DNA from 2 places in the Paenibacillus sp. ISL-20 genome. Region 2 is predicted to be linked to the other one. Evidence: a T-box and tRNA genes for the amino acid it is inferred to sense, from the RefSeq annotation. Region 2 holds a T-box; the other holds one or more tRNA genes.
What was found. The T-box of region 2 lies ahead of J7E85_RS12660 (glutamine--tRNA ligase/YqeY domain fusion protein). A T-box ahead of a tRNA ligase gene usually reads a tRNA of that ligase, here a tRNA-Gln.

Region 1: it encodes a tRNA-Gln, which carries the amino acid that the T-box ahead of J7E85_RS12660 (glutamine--tRNA ligase/YqeY domain fusion protein) is inferred to sense. The anticodon was not compared.

Annotation. Positions count from the first base shown of each region.
Region 1 covers NZ_JAGGRD010000019.1:198,523-206,847, reverse strand. The annotation lists tRNA gene J7E85_RS12240 (tRNA-Asn) at 1-74, shown strand, start outside; tRNA gene J7E85_RS12235 (tRNA-Ser) at 80-171, shown strand; tRNA gene J7E85_RS12230 (tRNA-Glu) at 188-262, shown strand; tRNA gene J7E85_RS12225 (tRNA-Val) at 439-514, shown strand; tRNA gene J7E85_RS12220 (tRNA-Met) at 602-678, shown strand; tRNA gene J7E85_RS12215 (tRNA-Asp) at 709-785, shown strand; tRNA gene J7E85_RS12210 (tRNA-Phe) at 967-1,042, shown strand; tRNA gene J7E85_RS12205 (tRNA-Thr) at 1,065-1,140, shown strand; tRNA gene J7E85_RS12200 (tRNA-Tyr) at 1,145-1,229, shown strand; tRNA gene J7E85_RS12195 (tRNA-Trp) at 1,236-1,309, shown strand; tRNA gene J7E85_RS12190 (tRNA-His) at 1,332-1,404, shown strand; tRNA gene J7E85_RS12185 (tRNA-His) at 1,450-1,525, shown strand; tRNA gene J7E85_RS12180 (tRNA-Gln) at 1,546-1,620, shown strand; tRNA gene J7E85_RS12175 (tRNA-Gly) at 1,636-1,710, shown strand; tRNA gene J7E85_RS12170 (tRNA-Cys) at 1,722-1,795, shown strand; tRNA gene J7E85_RS12165 (tRNA-Arg) at 1,808-1,884, shown strand; tRNA gene J7E85_RS12160 (tRNA-Leu) at 1,893-1,972, shown strand; gene J7E85_RS12155 (hypothetical protein) at 2,400-2,699, shown strand; gene J7E85_RS12150 (PspA/IM30 family protein) at 2,767-3,444, shown strand; gene J7E85_RS12145 (PspC domain-containing protein) at 3,447-3,926, shown strand; gene J7E85_RS12140 (PspA/IM30 family protein) at 3,928-4,614, shown strand; gene liaF (cell wall-active antibiotics response protein LiaF) at 4,784-5,428, shown strand; gene J7E85_RS12130 (sensor histidine kinase) at 5,470-6,543, shown strand; gene J7E85_RS12125 (response regulator) at 6,521-7,171, shown strand; gene J7E85_RS12120 (YwmB family TATA-box binding protein) at 7,463-8,311, shown strand.
Region 2 covers NZ_JAGGRD010000021.1:4,411-12,735, forward strand. The annotation lists gene J7E85_RS12630 (GTP-binding protein) at 1-414, opposite strand, end outside; gene J7E85_RS12635 (GNAT family N-acetyltransferase) at 697-1,137, shown strand; gene J7E85_RS12640 (BlaI/MecI/CopY family transcriptional regulator) at 1,309-1,692, shown strand; gene J7E85_RS12645 (M56 family metallopeptidase) at 1,749-3,710, shown strand; gene J7E85_RS12650 (metallophosphoesterase family protein) at 3,950-4,714, shown strand; gene infC (translation initiation factor IF-3) at 4,756-5,244, shown strand; T-box leader at 5,333-5,591, shown strand; gene J7E85_RS12660 (glutamine--tRNA ligase/YqeY domain fusion protein) at 5,670-7,352, shown strand; gene J7E85_RS12665 (pentapeptide repeat-containing protein) at 7,465-8,325, opposite strand, start outside.

The DNA.
Region 1 (8,325 bases), on a different contig from region 2:
CCTGATAGCTCAGTTGGTAGAGCACTCGACTGTTAATCGAGTTGTCACAGGTTCGAGTCCTGTTCGGGGAGCCATTTATGGAGAGGTGTCCGAGTTGGCCGAAGGAGCACGATTGGAAATCGTGTAGGCGCCAAAAGCGTCTCGAGGGTTCGAATCCCTCTCTCTCCGCCACTATTATTTCAAGCAAGGCCCGTTGGTCAAGGGGTTAAGACACCTCCCTTTCACGGAGGTAACAGGGGTTCGAATCCCCTACGGGTCACCACTTTCTTTATTGCATCAGGGGATGAGAATCCTGTCGGTTCGTCGGAGGATAACTTCGTAAGTATAGGCTTCGCAGTCTCGAACGAAGTGAGAGTATCCCCTACGGGTCACCACTTTCTTTTGAAAAACACTTGCTTCTTATATCAGGTTTTGGTATGATTAAAGTCGCTTTGTTACGGAGGCTTAGCTCAGCTGGGAGAGCATCTGCCTTACAAGCAGAGGGTCGGGGGTTCGATCCCCTCAGCCTCCACCATAATTTATCCCCAAAAAGTGAAGCTCATGCTTCGCAGGTGATTCCGATTACTTTTCGAGGATCCCATACAAGCAACCCTTATAATGACGCGGGGTGGAGCAGTTCGGTAGCTCGTCGGGCTCATAACCCGAAGGTCGTAGGTTCAAATCCTGCCCCCGCAACCAATTTATATCGCGATAGCGATAATGCCTCATGGAACTGTGGTGTAGAGGCCTAACATGCCTGCCTGTCACGCAGGAGATCGCGGGTTCGAATCCCGTCAGTTCCGCCATTCTTACAAGCTTCAGGGATGAGAATCCATCATGGGTTCGTCGAAGCATCATCTTCGTTAGCATAGACTTCGCAGTCTCGAACGAAGAGAGAGTATCCCGTCAGTTCCGCCATTATTTATAACTTTGGGATGAGATGAGTATCCGATATTGGGTTCCGTCAAAGTTCGCGAAGAGCTTTAAGGCTCGGTAGCTCAGTCGGTAGAGCAGAGGACTGAAAATCCTCGTGTCGGCGGTTCGATTCCGTCCCGAGCCACCATGTACGTTTTATAACTTTATATGCCGGTGTAGCTCAATTGGTAGAGCAACTGACTTGTAATCAGTAGGTTGGGGGTTCAAGTCCTCTCGCCGGCACCATTCTGGAGGATTAGTGAAGTGGCTAAACACGGCAGACTGTAAATCTGCTCTCTTCGAGTTCGGTGGTTCGAATCCATCATCCTCCACCAGTTTTTAGGGGCATAGTTTAAAGGTAGAACAACGGTCTCCAAAACCGTTGGTGTGGGTTCAATTCCTGCTGCCCCTGCCATTGAATATTTATAATGAACTTGGCGATCGTGGCGAAGGGGTTAACGCACCGGATTGTGGTTCCGGCATTCGTGGGTTCGAGACCCATCGGTCGCCCATTATTTCATTATGATTATTCTCTAAAAAAACTATTACATTATGGCGATCGTGGCGAAGGGGTTAACGCACCGGATTGTGGTTCCGGCATTCGTGGGTTCGAGACCCATCGGTCGCCCCATAGTTTTTTTAAAAAAATGTTGGGGATTAGCCAAGCGGTAAGGCAACGGACTTTGACTCCGTCATGCATAGGTTCGAATCCTATATCCCCAGCCATTGATTTTTATGTTTGCGGACGTGGCTCAGCGGTAGAGCATCGCCTTGCCAAGGCGAGGGTCGCGGGTTCGATTCCCGTCGTCCGCTCCATTTTTATTTCTGGCGCCATAGCCAAGTGGTAAGGCACAGCTCTGCAAAAGCTTTATCCCCAGTTCGAATCTGGGTGGCGCCTCCATAACCAAACTATGTGCCCTTAGCTCAGCTGGATAGAGCGTTTGACTACGAATCAAAAGGTCAGGAGTTCGAATCTCTTAGGGCACGCCATAAAGTAAGCCGGTGTGGCGGAATTGGCAGACGCGCGCGACTCAAAATCGTGAGGGAAACCGTGGGGGTTCGAGTCCCTTCACCGGCATCATCCAAAAGGAATGTAGACTATAAACGTCTGCATTCCTTTTTTCGTTGCATCTACATCGATAGCTTCGTTTCTCGGTAGCAGCTAAGCTGAAGATCCGTTACTCTTCGTGGGCTAATCGTGATGAACCTAGGTGTTATGTCACTTCGTTTTATAACTCGCAAGCAATGCGCCTTAGTCCTATGCAAACTTCTGAGATATTAGGTAAAACAAAAGCAAGGATAGCGGAGAATTCATCTACACAGGTCAGCTTATCGAATCATTGATCCAGTGCAGGGTTGGACGCAGGTCTATAGGAGGCCCCGCCTTAGGTCTAGGTGCAAAAACCGTCCCCAGGCCGTTTTAGTTAAACTCGAAATTACCTAGAATAGAGTCATAAGGTTGAACAAATGAAACAACGATCAAACAACAGAAAGGCGGTGTATAAATGAGAAATTCAAAAGGAAATGGAATGAGTATCCTGTTGATTGGTGTAGGGATCTTGGTTCTCCTGGGAGTATTCGGTCCTCTGCTTGGATGGTTGTTCAGTCTTGTAATTCCAATCCTGATGGTCGCTTTGGGATACTACGGGATCCGGAGAGGTAACACCTTGATGGGATGGGTTATTCTCGGTATCGGTGTGATCTGGTTGATGGGTAAACTGTCTTGGCTGATCGGTCCGATCCTTGGAATCATCTTGATCATCTACGGGGTGTCCCGATTGAAGAATGGTAGACCCCGTTATTGATAAGGCCACTACATTAAATAACATACAAAAACAACAGATCATGATAGATGAGGAGGGCTAAGCGAATATGAGTGTTTTCCGGCGGATAAGAGACATAACCGTAGCAACATTGAATGAAAAGCTCGAGCAGAGCCAGGATCCGGTTCGATTGATCGACCAGTTCCTACATTCAACCAGACAGGACATTGCTGAGGCTGAGAAGCTGCAGCAGCAATGTCAAGTACATTCCAGACAGCTGAAGCAGCAGGTGGATCAAGCAGAAACCATGCGATATAAACGCGAAGAGCAGGCACTGCTTGCACTGAAGGCCGGCGAAGAACATCTTGCCAAGCTGGCATTGCAGGAGAAGCTGATCTATGAGGAAAAGATTGAACAGTATCAAGGCCTGTTGTCCTCAAGCCTGGAGTCGTTAAAAGAAATCGAGGAGCAGCTCGGCGAGCTGCGGATGGAATATCAGACGGTATACAGCAAACGTCAGTATTATGTTGCCCGAGTGGAAACCCTTCGTCTTCAGCAAAAAATGAATGAACGTACAGGCTCCTATGGCGGCGGTCCTGATGTACCGAAGATGTTCAATCGTCTCGAAGACCGTATCAGCGACTGGGAACTGGAAGCCAGAAGTCTTCGCGATTTACGCCGCATGGGGCAGGAATACATGGATCAGGCTGGTGAAACAGTCTCCACTGTATTGGAAAAAGAACTTGCCCGCCTGAAGCAAAAGCTGAATAACAGCGGAAAGGAGTAACCATGACTAGATTGTACCGTTCCACCCGAGACAAGATGTTCACAGGGTTGATCGGCGGTATATCCGATCATTTCGGAGTCGAATCTACCCTACTTAGAATCATATTTGTAGTCAGTATCTTTTTCACAGGCGGTACAACGCTGTTGATCTATCTGATTGCATCCCTTGTAGTACCTAAGGAGCCGTATTATCACGATCCGTACGGTCCACAGGGAAGACATGGCGGCGGATACCGTTACAACGATCATCCGGGCCCGGGACCAGGCTACAACAGCTATAACGATGCTTATGGACGTCAAGGCTATCCTAATGAGCATGGAAGTTTTGGTCCCAAATATGACCGTCCCAATGGCACAAGAAACAACGCGTCAGCGGATTCCGACCTGGATGCGATGATGAAGGATATTGAGAGAAAAGCAATGCAAAAAGAAATCGAAGAATTGAAGAAAAAACTTTCGAACTATGAGAAGGGAGATAAATAACATGGGAGTATTTAAAAGAATTAAGGATATGACGAAAGCATCGGTGAATGAACTGCTGGATAAAGTAGAGGATCCAATCGTAATGTTGAACCAGTACCTGCGCGACATGGAGGCAGAAATTCACGAAGCAGAGGTAACGGTTGCGAAGCAAATGGCTAACGAGCGTCGTATGAAGCAGCGCGTCGATGAGGCTGTGAAGATGGCGGCACAACGTGAAGCTCAAGCTGAATTGGCTCTGAAAAATGGTCAAGAAGAAGTGGCTCGCAAGCTGCTTGAAGAAAAAATTTATTTCGATCAAAAAGAAACCGAGTACGTGGAATTGCACCTGCAATCCGAGGCTCAAGCGAAAGAACTTGTAGCTCAGCTGCATGAAATGAAAGACGAGTTCTACAAAATGCGCAACAAGCGCAATGAGCTTGTAGCTCGCGCTCAAATGGCTAAAGCGAAGAAGCAAATGTCTCAAGTGAGCAGTCTGCACACGATCGAAAGCGGCAGTGCGTCGATGGGCTTCCACCGCATGGAGGAAAAAATCATGCAGTTGGAAGCAGAAGCTGATGTGCTTCGCGCCCCATACCGTCCTAACAATGCAGTATACACAAGCCCAGTGGATGCTGAGAAGCAATTGAAGGTGGATGAGCAGCTTCGAGCTTTGAAAAACAAAATGGGGAATTCCTCGAAGTCCGAGTAATTCCTTAACAAGTCAGCAAAATAAGATTAAACCGTATTCGAACACCATGTTCATATGATATGCTATACGAATGAGATTGTCGTATAGTACAGGCAAAGCCATACAGTGGAGAACGTCTCACTGCTATGGCTTTTCCGAGCTTATATCTTGGTCATCAAGGAGGTGCGACATGGACAGAAACCGCTGGATAGCAGTTGGTTTAATCAGCTTGGGTTTTATTATGCTTTTCGGCCGATGGTTTGGTTTCTTCACCATTGTCGCCCTGTTACTCATGTTCGCAGGTGTCCTTCAGATCAGACAAGGTTATGTGAAGAAGGGATACATTCTGCTCGGAGTAGGTGCCGTACTGCTGCTGCTGGAGCATCTCATGTTGATTATCGGCATTAGCTTGATATCGCTAGGTATTTTTTATGGCAAGTCCAAGAGAGCCCATACCACGACAAAGTACGTTCAGAAGCAGAACTTTATGTCCAACTTTGATTGGGACCGGACTCCATGGGTGATGCGCAGTCTGAGTGTGTGGCATGTACTTGGAGAAGCGGATGTGGATCTGTCCCTGGCGCTTCCGGAGGAACGCCAAACGGTCCTTATGTTCCATGGAATGCTGGGGGATATTGATCTGATGATCCCGGACTATTATGGGGTGGAGATCGAAGCCTCGATCCTGTTTGGCTCGATTCACATGGACGACCGGAAGGAAACCGGCATATTAAACCGCGTGCGGTATAAATCACCCAATTACGAGACCAGTGAATATAAAGTGAAATTTATTGTTTCTTATTTAGGCGGAGATTTGAATATAAGAATGACATAATAAACGTATGTTTTGTGTAAACCATTCAGGAGGGTTGCCCCGTGGAAACGGAAAAGAAAGCAAATATGATTACCCGAAGTATGCGTGAGGGGACCCTTCTGGGATTGGTTGTCATGCTCGTTGTCCTATATTTATTATATACATATGGTTATCTTCAACCGTTTGAGACGTGGAAGAATCGGATCGAAGCTGGCATCACCCTGGTATTGCTGCCGATTGGGCTGGGTGCGATCTATGGCTTCTTCCAGGGATACAGGGTAAAACGACGAGTCGATCTCGTAAGGGAAACGCTGGTGAACTGGGAAAAAGGCACCCTTACGGACGTGATGCCGGACATCGGCGAAGACGAAGTGGGCCGGCTTGGAGAACAGCTGGTGAAGATCAGCAAGCGCTGGGAGGATCAGGTGTCTTCCTTGCAGCGGTTATCCACAAATAATGCCCAGCTTGCCGAGCAAGCCAGGGTTACGGCGATTGTGGAAGAGAGGCAGCGTCTGGCGCGCGAGCTCCATGATGCAGTTTCTCAGCAGCTGTTTGCCATCTCAATGACGGCAACCGCTGTAGGTAGGACGCTGGATAAGGATTTTGACAAAGCGCAGCGCCAGGTAGCACTGATCGAGGAAATGTCGGCTGTGGCCCAGTCCGAGATGAGGGCGCTTCTACTTCATCTGCGGCCGGTTTATCTCGAAGGGAAAGCACTAGAGCAGGGGCTGCGGGAACTGATTAAGGAATTGCGAATCAAAGTACCTATGGAAATTACGTTTGAAATGGACGATGACATACATTTGCTCAAAGGGATCGAAAATCATCTGTTCCGTATAATCCAGGAGGCCATGTCGAATACCCTCAGACACTCGAAAGCCGAGAAAATGGACATCCGGATTCACCGCAGGCAGAACACCGTTCGGGTGATGCTGCGTGATGACGGGATCGGGTTTGAACTGGACGACAAGAAACAGACTTCCTACGGTCTTTCGACCATGCAGGAACGGGTAACTGAAATCGGCGGCTCGGTACAATTCATCACAGCCCCGGGTAAAGGGACTCGAATTGAGATCGTTGTGCCACTCATAAATGATGAACGTAAACGGGGGGATGGAGATGGAAACGCCGATTAAGGTGCTGCTGGTGGATGATCATGAGATGGTCCGGATCGGTTTAGCGGCTGTGCTTGGTACAGAGGACGGCATCGAGGTGGTTGGTGAAGCGGGTAGCGGCGAGGAAGGGATACGCTTAGCGCAGGAATATCATCCTGATGTGGTGCTGATGGACTTGGTGATGGACGGGATGGATGGAATCGAGACGACGCGCCAATTGATGAATCAGTTTCCGAATCTCAAGGTCATTGTACTGACCAGCTATCTGGACGATGAGAAGATGTATCCGGTTATTGAAGCAGGTGCGTTCAGTTATTTATTGAAGACATCCCGTGCTTCTGAAGTAGCTGATGCTATACGTGCAGCCGCACGCGGGCAGTCGGTGCTGGAGTCGCAGGTTGCCTCCAAGATGATGAATCGATTCCGGCATCCGCAAAATGAAGTTCCGGCGCATAACGACCTTACGGACCGGGAAATGGAAGTGCTGCGATTGGTGGCGCAGGGCAAGTCGAATCAGGATATTGCCGATGATTTGATTATAGGCATCAAAACTGTGAAGTTTCATGTGACGAATATATTAGGCAAGCTGGGGGTAGAGGATCGGACCCAGGCTGCCATCTACGCTTATAAAAATGGGCTGGCTGAGTAAGGAGTGCCGGCTCTTTTTTATACATGAGCGTGAAAAGATTCAAGATGCTGAGCATGGTATAAAAGCAATCCATGATGCGATGCGTGAGGTATAAACATATCCATGTAACTCTAAGAAGCAGACGAAGGACTCCCGGATCGGGAGCTTTTTTATTTATGAACGGGGAAGCCGGAAGATTTACATACAGCCCGTTTGAAGGATCTTTTTAAAAAAAGCGAGGTATAATTCTGCGGAGATGAGGCCATCCTTTTTACTAGATTGATAGATTCGAACGGGGAGGCGCGACTGACTATGCGGAAGATGCGTTTACAGATCATGGTGATGATGTTGTTGCTGTGCGGGGCAGCAGGTATGATGGCGGGTTTTGCGGGAACAACGGAAAGCAATCGAAATGAATCAGCTCCGCGTGCGAGAGAAGCGTCAACTTCAGCTTCAGGTGGAACGGGAGAAAAAGATATCGATGGAACAACTGGAGCCGGGGGAGCTACAGAAAGCGATCTAACGCTTCTGACAGCGCTCGGGCAAGAATATATGGAGCCTTCGGCAATGCTCACGGTAAAAATTCAAGGAGAAATGATAAATTCTGTTCCTAAGGATCAAGCTAAGACAGCAGCTGAGCAGTTGGCTCGTACAATGGGGCTCTCCGGAATTACGACCTCCAAGCTTCAAGGAAATGAAGTGTTCCAAGCAGAAGGCGTGCTCTCAGGTGTATCCGTGCACCTGGATTGGGCCCTCACGAAGGTGGGCCATAGTTATATCAGATCCATGCTTGTTGGAGAAGCGGCTGGGCAGACCCGGGAAATGATGGTCCTACAGCAGCAGATTCAAGAGATGATGAATCAAGCAGGCATACCGAACACATGGAATGCGTCCATTCAAGGGTATGCAACGGAGACCGCAAGCGTTGATGCGACGATGGCTCAGGTAGAAGAGGCTGCAGCCCAAACACTCCCGCTTCGCTCCGTTGAGGGTTATGCAGATGACACAACACGAAGCCGTTCGTATGAGGCTCCTTCACTCGGTGCTTTTGTGATGAGTGGCGACACGCCGATTCATATGCAGATCGCAGTGCATGAAGATTCGATGAAGAAAAGTAGTAGAATAACGATCGGATTTCCCGTCATTACAATAGAATATTGAAAATGATTTCTGAA
Region 2 (8,325 bases):
GTAATTCGCGCCCATTCGATCGATCTTGTTCATGAATAGAAGGGTGGGAATTCCTTGTTCTTTCAGTGTTTGCATGAGCACCCGCGTCTGGGCCTGTACGCCCTCAACCGCGGAAATGACCAGAATGACGCCATCCAGCACACTTAGTGAATGCTCGACCTCCGAGATGAAATCGGCATGTCCCGGCGTATCAATCAAGTTGATTTTTAGATCGCCCAGCATGAACGATACCGCAGCGGATTTTATCGTGATGCCTCGTCTCCGTTCAATGTCCAGCGAATCCGTGATGGTATTGCCTTGGTCAACGGAACCCGCTTGATCAATAATTCCGGATCTAAACAGGATTTGCTCCGTTAGTGTGGTTTTACCGGCATCAACATGGGCCAAAACCCCAATATTCAATATTTTCTTCATATATAATAACCCTCATTCGTTTCATTGTTAGTTGTCCTTTCCGTTGGTTGTTATAGTTGAATTGCCGCATAAAGAATCGCCTCCATGAAAAATAAAGTTACTTCTAGTTTATCCATTAAGAGATATTCGGAATATGTAATAAATGCTTATAATCATTCATTATCTTGTTCTCTATCTGGCAACGTGCAGCGTCATATTTGAATTTACATATTTAATACCGTGAAAAATGGTCGGCATTGGATTAGGATAAAGGCATACACCATATATGAAGGAGTCTTGCATTTGATAACACTTCATGCCATAGATAAGGACAATTGGGAGGATTGCATTCGTCTTAAACCGAGACCTGAACAGGAGAAGTGGATTGCCCCCAATCTATATTCAATAGCGGAAGCTCAATTCATGGAGGGCTTCGAAACGCGTGCGATCTACCATGATGAAGAGATGATCGGATTTGTAATGTATGGTCTGCACCCACACGATGATAACTACTGGATATACCGGTTTATGATCGATGGTAAGTTTCAGGGACTGCATTATGCCAAACCCGCGATTCGTTTGGTTCTCGAGGAGATTCGGACCTCGCCGGATACAACGGACGATGTTATGCTATGTTACAAACCCGAGAATGAGCGTGCAAAAAGGCTATATTCCGAAATTGGATTTAAAGAAGCCGGGTATGCCCCCTGGGGAGACGTGTTGGCTAAATATAGTTTTATATGAAATCAGATTCCCTCCCATTCATCTTAAAACCCGCATGTCGTGCGGGTTTTTTGCGTAGGAGGAAAATTAATCTTGCGGTAGTGACGAAAATGATTTGACAAATAACGATTACAACTGTAATCTAATAAACATCAATTGATTACATGCGTAATTTGAAGTAGGAGGATATGAATGATGAAGAAAATTCCGCGGATTTCTGAAGCTGAATGGGAAGTGATGAAGGTGATCTGGAACCAATCTCCGACAACAGCGAATGATGTCATTGCAGTATTAAGCCGTAATTCGGATTGGAAGCCTGCAACCATCAAATCTTTGATAAGCAGGCTGCTTAAGAAGGAAGCGATTGGATTTCACCAAGAAGGGAAGACCTATTCATATTTCCCCTTAGTTAGTGAAGAGGAGTGTATTAAAGCAGAAAGCAGTTCATTCTTGCAGCGGCTTTACGGCGGGGCCCTAAAACCGATGTTTGTTAATTTCCTCAAGGAAGAGAAGTTAACTGAAGATGAGGTTGAGGAACTGAAAAAAATGCTGGATGAGCGGAAAGGGAAGTCATGAATTTCGTTTCCGATTTTGTATCTTCCTTCATCGGTTGGTTAACCTTGAACTCATTCATGGCATCTGTAATGGTTGTTATCATCTTCGCGTTACGATTTACTCTGAAGAATCGTGTTCCCCTTCGGTGGCAATACCTAATGTGGATGGTTCTGATCATAAGACTACTGTTGCCATGGGCACCGGAGAGTCAATTCAGTCTGTATAATGTGTTCTCATTTACAGATCATCAGAGCACCAGGATCATTATTACAGCTGATTATCTTGAAAATACTAGACCAGTAATACCCGCGGAGGAGACGTTAGCATCTGGAAACCTGGAGTCGGAAACAGTGGCTCCATCCAATGTGACAAGTGATGAAAGGCCCCCAATACCATGGAAATATTTGATAATATTTGGTATCTGGTTAATGGGGGTCATCACATTTGCCTTCTATATGATCAAAGTTAACCGAAAGTTTAACCGAAGTATCGTGAACGACTCCACAGATGCTCTAGTCCCTAGTTCCCAATGGGTTCACGTGCTCGAGGATTGCAAAGTGAAGCTTGGTATGAAACGCAGTCTGCCGTTGCTTGTTACTAATGCTGTTAAAGGGCCTACCCTGTATGGATTCTTTCGTCCCCGAATTCTGCTTCCCAATGCGGGAATGGACGGTTTCAGCGATAAGGAACTGAGCTACATATTCCTCCATGAGCTGGTGCATTACAAGCGGAGAGATATACTTGTCAATTGGATTATGACCGTTCAACTGCTCCTACACTGGTTTAATCCGATTCTATGGGTGGCCTATCGAAAAATGCGGGAGGATCAGGAAATCTCCTGCGATGCTATTACCATTTCACATATCCGTGCTGATGAAATAAGAGAGTACGGATATACCATCGTCAAGATGCTGGAAAAAAAATCATCAAGATCACAACGCCTGCTGGCATCCGCTAATTTTTCGATGGGTTCATCACAACTTAAGAGGAGAATTAGAATGATAACGAGGTTTAAGAAAAATTCGTATAAATGGTCCGTAGTCGGATTATTAACTATGATATTGCTGACTACTGTATCACTGACCAATGCAAAAGCAGATCATATGAATCCAACATTGGTCAAAGAACTAGCTGCGATGGAAAAAAAGAATGCTCCTATTCTTGCCGATCTTAACTCTTCCATTCGTGGTGAGGTTGAGCAGACCATCTACGATGTGATGCATGATCTTGGTAAGGCTCTCCCGCTGAAGGAAATGAGTGCGGTTCCTGAGAGCCAGCAGTGGTTCCTTGAATTCATCGGTGATGGTACAGGGCACACCTATATTTGGGTGAATGAGAAGACAGGCAAGCTGGAACGAGTTAAACTTGGTATTGATTTGCCGCTGGACAGTGTGGATTCAACTATGTTGGGCCTCGCCAAACAGGCGTTGAAGGATGAAGGATATGAAGGGCTAACGGACTTTATGGCTCATCGCGTGATTGAATTTGATCCGGAACTAGATTATTCCTACGAGGTTCAAACCAGATTCGTTGACGGCCCTGCAGAAGTATTATTTTCGAATGATGAGATTAGCCAGGTATTCTTTGAGATGAATCCCGACCATGTGACGGAAGAACAGAATCAACGGGGACAAGCAGCCTTGTCTACCCTTCGGGAACAGGCTGGAGATCAATTAATCGCTGCCCACCGCCTGATCGCGGGCGAAGAGGGATATATCAATCTGCAGTACAAGGACGGCAGTCACGTGAATTACCACCCTGAATCGTATGAGATTAGCCAAATTGCGATTTCGGAGACGGCTGTGGAGAAGGAGCAAAAAGTCATTAGCATGACGCCAGAACAATTAACCAAGACAGCGGCTCCTATTGCTTCGGAATTGTTTCAAGTGGACTTAGGCGAATATACTTTGACGATGCATAAGAAAGTGCCTGGAACAGCGACGTTCAGTAAAGAGGGTCAGTTCAATATCCATGTCTCTTATAATAAATATGGGGAGATTTACTTTATCGACAGAAATAATCTGGATTATTCAAAATAGGCTATATTAGAAAAGCTGTGCGTCCAACCATTTCCTATGGCAGAACGCATGGCTTTTTAGCTCGATTCTTTATGGAGGCGGATGAATTAGGACTGTACACGAGTGTTTTTTTTTACCAAAAGCAGAGGTTTGCCAAGAGAAAGGAAGTTTGGTTCCTCACAAGGCGTAGCTCCGAATTCAATTGCATGTTGGTATGAAGGAGAATATGCTATTATACCTAAATAGCAAAGTTGCTCGGAATGGAGGGGACTACGATTCGAATATTAGCGATTAGCGACATTCATGGCTGCTACGATGAATTCAATCAGTTATTGTCTGACGTGCAGTACAATCCTGATAAGGACAAGCTGATCTTGCTCGGGGATTATGTGGATCGCGGATTAAGAAGCAGGGAAGTCATTGAGCAAGTGATGGAATTGCGCGATGAAGGTGCCATCACTCTTCGGGGGAATCATGATCAGATGATGCTGGATGCCATTTTGCTTGATACGGATGAAGTGAACTCACGCTGGATTCGCAATGGAGCTCGACATACGATTGAAAGCTACTGCGGCGCTGATTTTTTTGAGGGTGAAATGGAACGCGCCAGATATAACGAAGGTAAAGCCTATATTAAAAAAAAGTTCGAGCATCATTTATCTTTTCTTGATACGCTGGCTCTCTATTATGAAACAGACACTCACATATTCGTGCATGCAGGAATCAATCCGGGTGTTGATGACTGGAAGTTGCAGCCTCATCATGATTTCATCTGGATTCGCGATCCGTTCTATAATTATCCAACAGGCCTTAACAAAACCGTGGTGTTCGGGCATACGCCGGCCATGAACTTGCATGATTCGGAGGGGATTTGGTTCTGTGAAGAAGGGGACAAAATCGGTATCGATGGAGCGTGCGTGTACGGTAAACAGCTTAACTGCCTGGAAATCACGGAAGAGCAGGAATATCGAACGCATATTGTTCGGTTCATGCACAAAGATGTGAACGTAGAGGAAGAGCAATAAAATAAACGAATATATACTCTCGACAGGAGGATCTATCCACCATGTTAATTATGAATGAAAAGATAAAAGCTCGCGAAGTAGAGCTGACCGGCCTAAACGGCGAAGATCTGGGAGTCGTCTCCAGGGATGAGGCGCTTGCGCTGGCGAAAAGTCACAAAGCCGATTTGGTGTGTACCTCGCTATTCAGCAGTCCCCCGCCCTGCAAGCTCGTCAGCCGGGGGCAGGCGAAGCAGGAGGCCGTGATAGAGAAGAAGGGCCAGACAGCTTCATCAAGTCCGGTGAAAGTAAAGGAATTCCGCTTGTCTGTACATATTGAAGAGCATGATTATGACACCAAGCTGTCGCAAATGCATAAGCTGCTGGAAGCGGGCAAAGCTGTCCAGCCCGTTATTCGTATTCAGGGCAAGGAGGGCGAAGCCGCTCGCAAGCTGCTTGAGCGACTCGTTCAAGATCTGGCTGAGGTAGGCAAGAAGGAGACGGGCATTCAGGTCAGCGGCAAACAGGCTACCGTGAAGCTGCTGCCGATCTAAGCTGACGGAACGCATATTCAGGCGTTTCATTTTAGTGAGGTTCCATGGTTTACTTTTTTATATTTAGATGATACTATGGATCAAATTTGTAAACGCCATGAAGAGAAGAGTAGATGAGCAGGAATCCCCACAGAGAGCTCCGGTAAGCTGAAAAGGAGTTGGAAGCCATTCATTGAACCAAGTCTCTGAGCGGCGCATCGGAACTTATGGATAAGGGATGGTGCGACAGGAGCTCCTGTTACAGAGCTAGGGTATAAGCGATCGCGTGATGGCCGTACCTGATAAGGCTGGTATCGAGAGATATCGGCGAATAGGGGTGGCACCGCGAAACCAATCTCGTCCCCAAGACTTATGTCTTGGAGACGGGATTTTTTTGTTTTTTACGGAGTTACGGCAGAAAAAATCAACGTAAGGAGGAGTCAGGTATGAGCGAGAACAAAAACAAGGCAGAAGAAACGGTGGATTTTTTGACCAAGATGATCAAAGAGGATGTAGACAACAGCGTGTACCACAGGCCAGTGGCTATGCGATTTCCGCCGGAGCCCAACGGTTATCTGCATATCGGCAGCGCCTATGCGATTTACATCAATCATTCCATCGCCAGCCGGTTCCATGGGACTTTCAATCTTCGGTTCGACGATACGAATCCACTGAAGGAAGATATCAAATACGTGCATGCGATTCAGGAGGATATCCAGTGGCTTGGACTTAAGCCGGACGTTTATTTCGGGTCGGATTATGCGCATCAAATCGCTGAAGCGGCCAAGAAACTCATAGCTAAAGGGAAGGCTTACGTCTGTGATCTCACGCCTGAACAAATGACGGAATACCGGGGGACGCTGACAGAAGCTGGCATCAATAGCCCTTTTCGGGAGCGCAGCATTGAGGAGAATTTGGCGTTATTTGAGCAAATGATCGCAGGGGCATTTCAACCATCGGAAAAAGTACTCCGAGCCAAAATCGATATGTCTTCCCCTAACATGAACCTGAGAGATCCAGTCCTGTATCGTATCATTCATGCGGAGCATTACCGTACGGGAACAACGTGGTGTGTATATCCGATGTACGATTTTGCCCATCCGATCCAGGACTGGATCGAAGGAATTACCCATTCGTTATGCTCAGCCGAGTTTAAAGATCATCGCCCGTTATACGAGTGGGTGCTTACGGAACTGGAAGTGACGGAGCCTCCGAAGCAGCGGGAATTCGGAAGGTTGAATATCTCGGGATACGTAACGAGCAAGCGATACCTGAGGGAATTGGTGGAGGGAGGTTTTGTCGACGGATGGGATGACCCTAGACTGCCAACGTTAAAAGGATTACGGCGGCGAGGCGTGACACCTGAGGGCATCCGGCGTTTCCTGGGGGAACTCGGGGCGTCTCGCGGCAACAGCCTGGTGGACTCGGGCATGCTAGATCATTATATCCGTCAAGACTTGAAGGAACGGTGTTATAACGCGATGGCCGTCATGAGGCCGCTGAAGGTGATCATTACGAATGTTCCGGAAGATTACACCGAGATGCTGACCATACCGAATCATGAAAGTGACGAAACATTGGGTGAGCGGGAGGTTCCTTTTTCACGAGAGCTGTACATCGAACAAGAGGATTTTATGGAGGAGCCCGTTCCCGGATTTCATCGGTTATCCCCTGGCAAGGAAGTGCGCCTGAAAGGAGCCTACTTCATCCAATGCGAACATGTCGTGAAAGACCCAGCAACGGGGGAAATCATGGAGATCCACTGCACGTATGATCCACTAACGAAGAGCGGGAGCGGATTTAATGAGCGGAAGGTGAAAGCAACGCTGCATTGGGTGTCTGCGAAGCACGGGATTCAGGCGGAACTTCACTTGTATGATAAGCTGCTGAAGGAATCAGCCGAGTTATCAGAATCGGATAACGTCTGGGAGAATCTGATGAACACCGCATCGTTGATTCGAGTCGAAAACGCCATATTGGAGCCTTCCATGATGGAGGCGACGATGAACAGAACGTACCAATTCATCAGACACGGCTATTTCTGCGTGGATTCCAAATATACGACCGAACGTAGGCTGGTGTTCAACCGTATCGTTCCTTTGAAGGATTCATGGAAGAAACGCGCTTAAAGTCGTTGAGTATGAAGCATTTGGCTAATACCAAAAAGCCGGGAGCAAGTTAGCTGCCGGCTTTTTGATGTTTTTAGTAAATCATCATCTGTTCTATCCTATATATTGAGCGTTAACGCGTCCAATGTCCCGGTCGAGATAAGGAGGGGGGCAGCTTGGTGCTGGCGTCTCCTTTCGCTGCGTTAACCTGGAATTGAGTAAGGAAGAGGCTGGTTGCTAGATTGGCCCCCCTAAGGTCCGCGTCCCTGAAATCGGCACCGATCAGATCGGCAGCACGCAGATCGGCCTCTCTGAGGTCTGCGGCAATGAGATAAGCGCCTCTCAGATTGGCGTATCTCAGGTCTGCTCCCTTAAGCTTTGCTCCCATTAGGTCAGCACCGCGTCCTCCGATCTTTTGACGCACGGGCGGCCCTTTATGCTTCTTGCGCGCATCATCCCGCACAAGTTCACTGGTTCGAAGAAGCAGCTGATTCACTTCTGCCCGATGAGCTGCCACATCCAGCCGTAACAGGGATTCGGGAGGAAGCTGAGTCAACCGCCGCGTCTCTTCCAGCGACAATCTCAAATCGGTATGAATGTCTTGAGCCGGTTGCAAAGTCAGGGCTTCGTTCAGATACCATAACAGCTCGTGAAGCTGTCGCATGATCGGGAATACGTCGAACATTTCTTTTGCTGTCCCAGGGGCCTGCCGCCAGTCGCGTCCGTTATAGGTGACCTGTGAAACCATTTGACCTGCTCCAAAGCAGTCGTATACGGTGCAGCCTCTCATACCTCGCTGTCTCAAGCTGCTGTGCACACCGCAGCGGAAGTCGGATTGCAGATGGTGACAAGGGGTTCCGCCGCCTTTATCCATGGCAAAATCCGTGGAGGCGGCGAAGGGTAAAGCGACGCAGCATAATCCAAAGCAGCGTTCGCAATCCGCTTGTAATTGTAATCCGCCCTGTTCATCGGGGACTTGTTCTTGTTTGTCTAG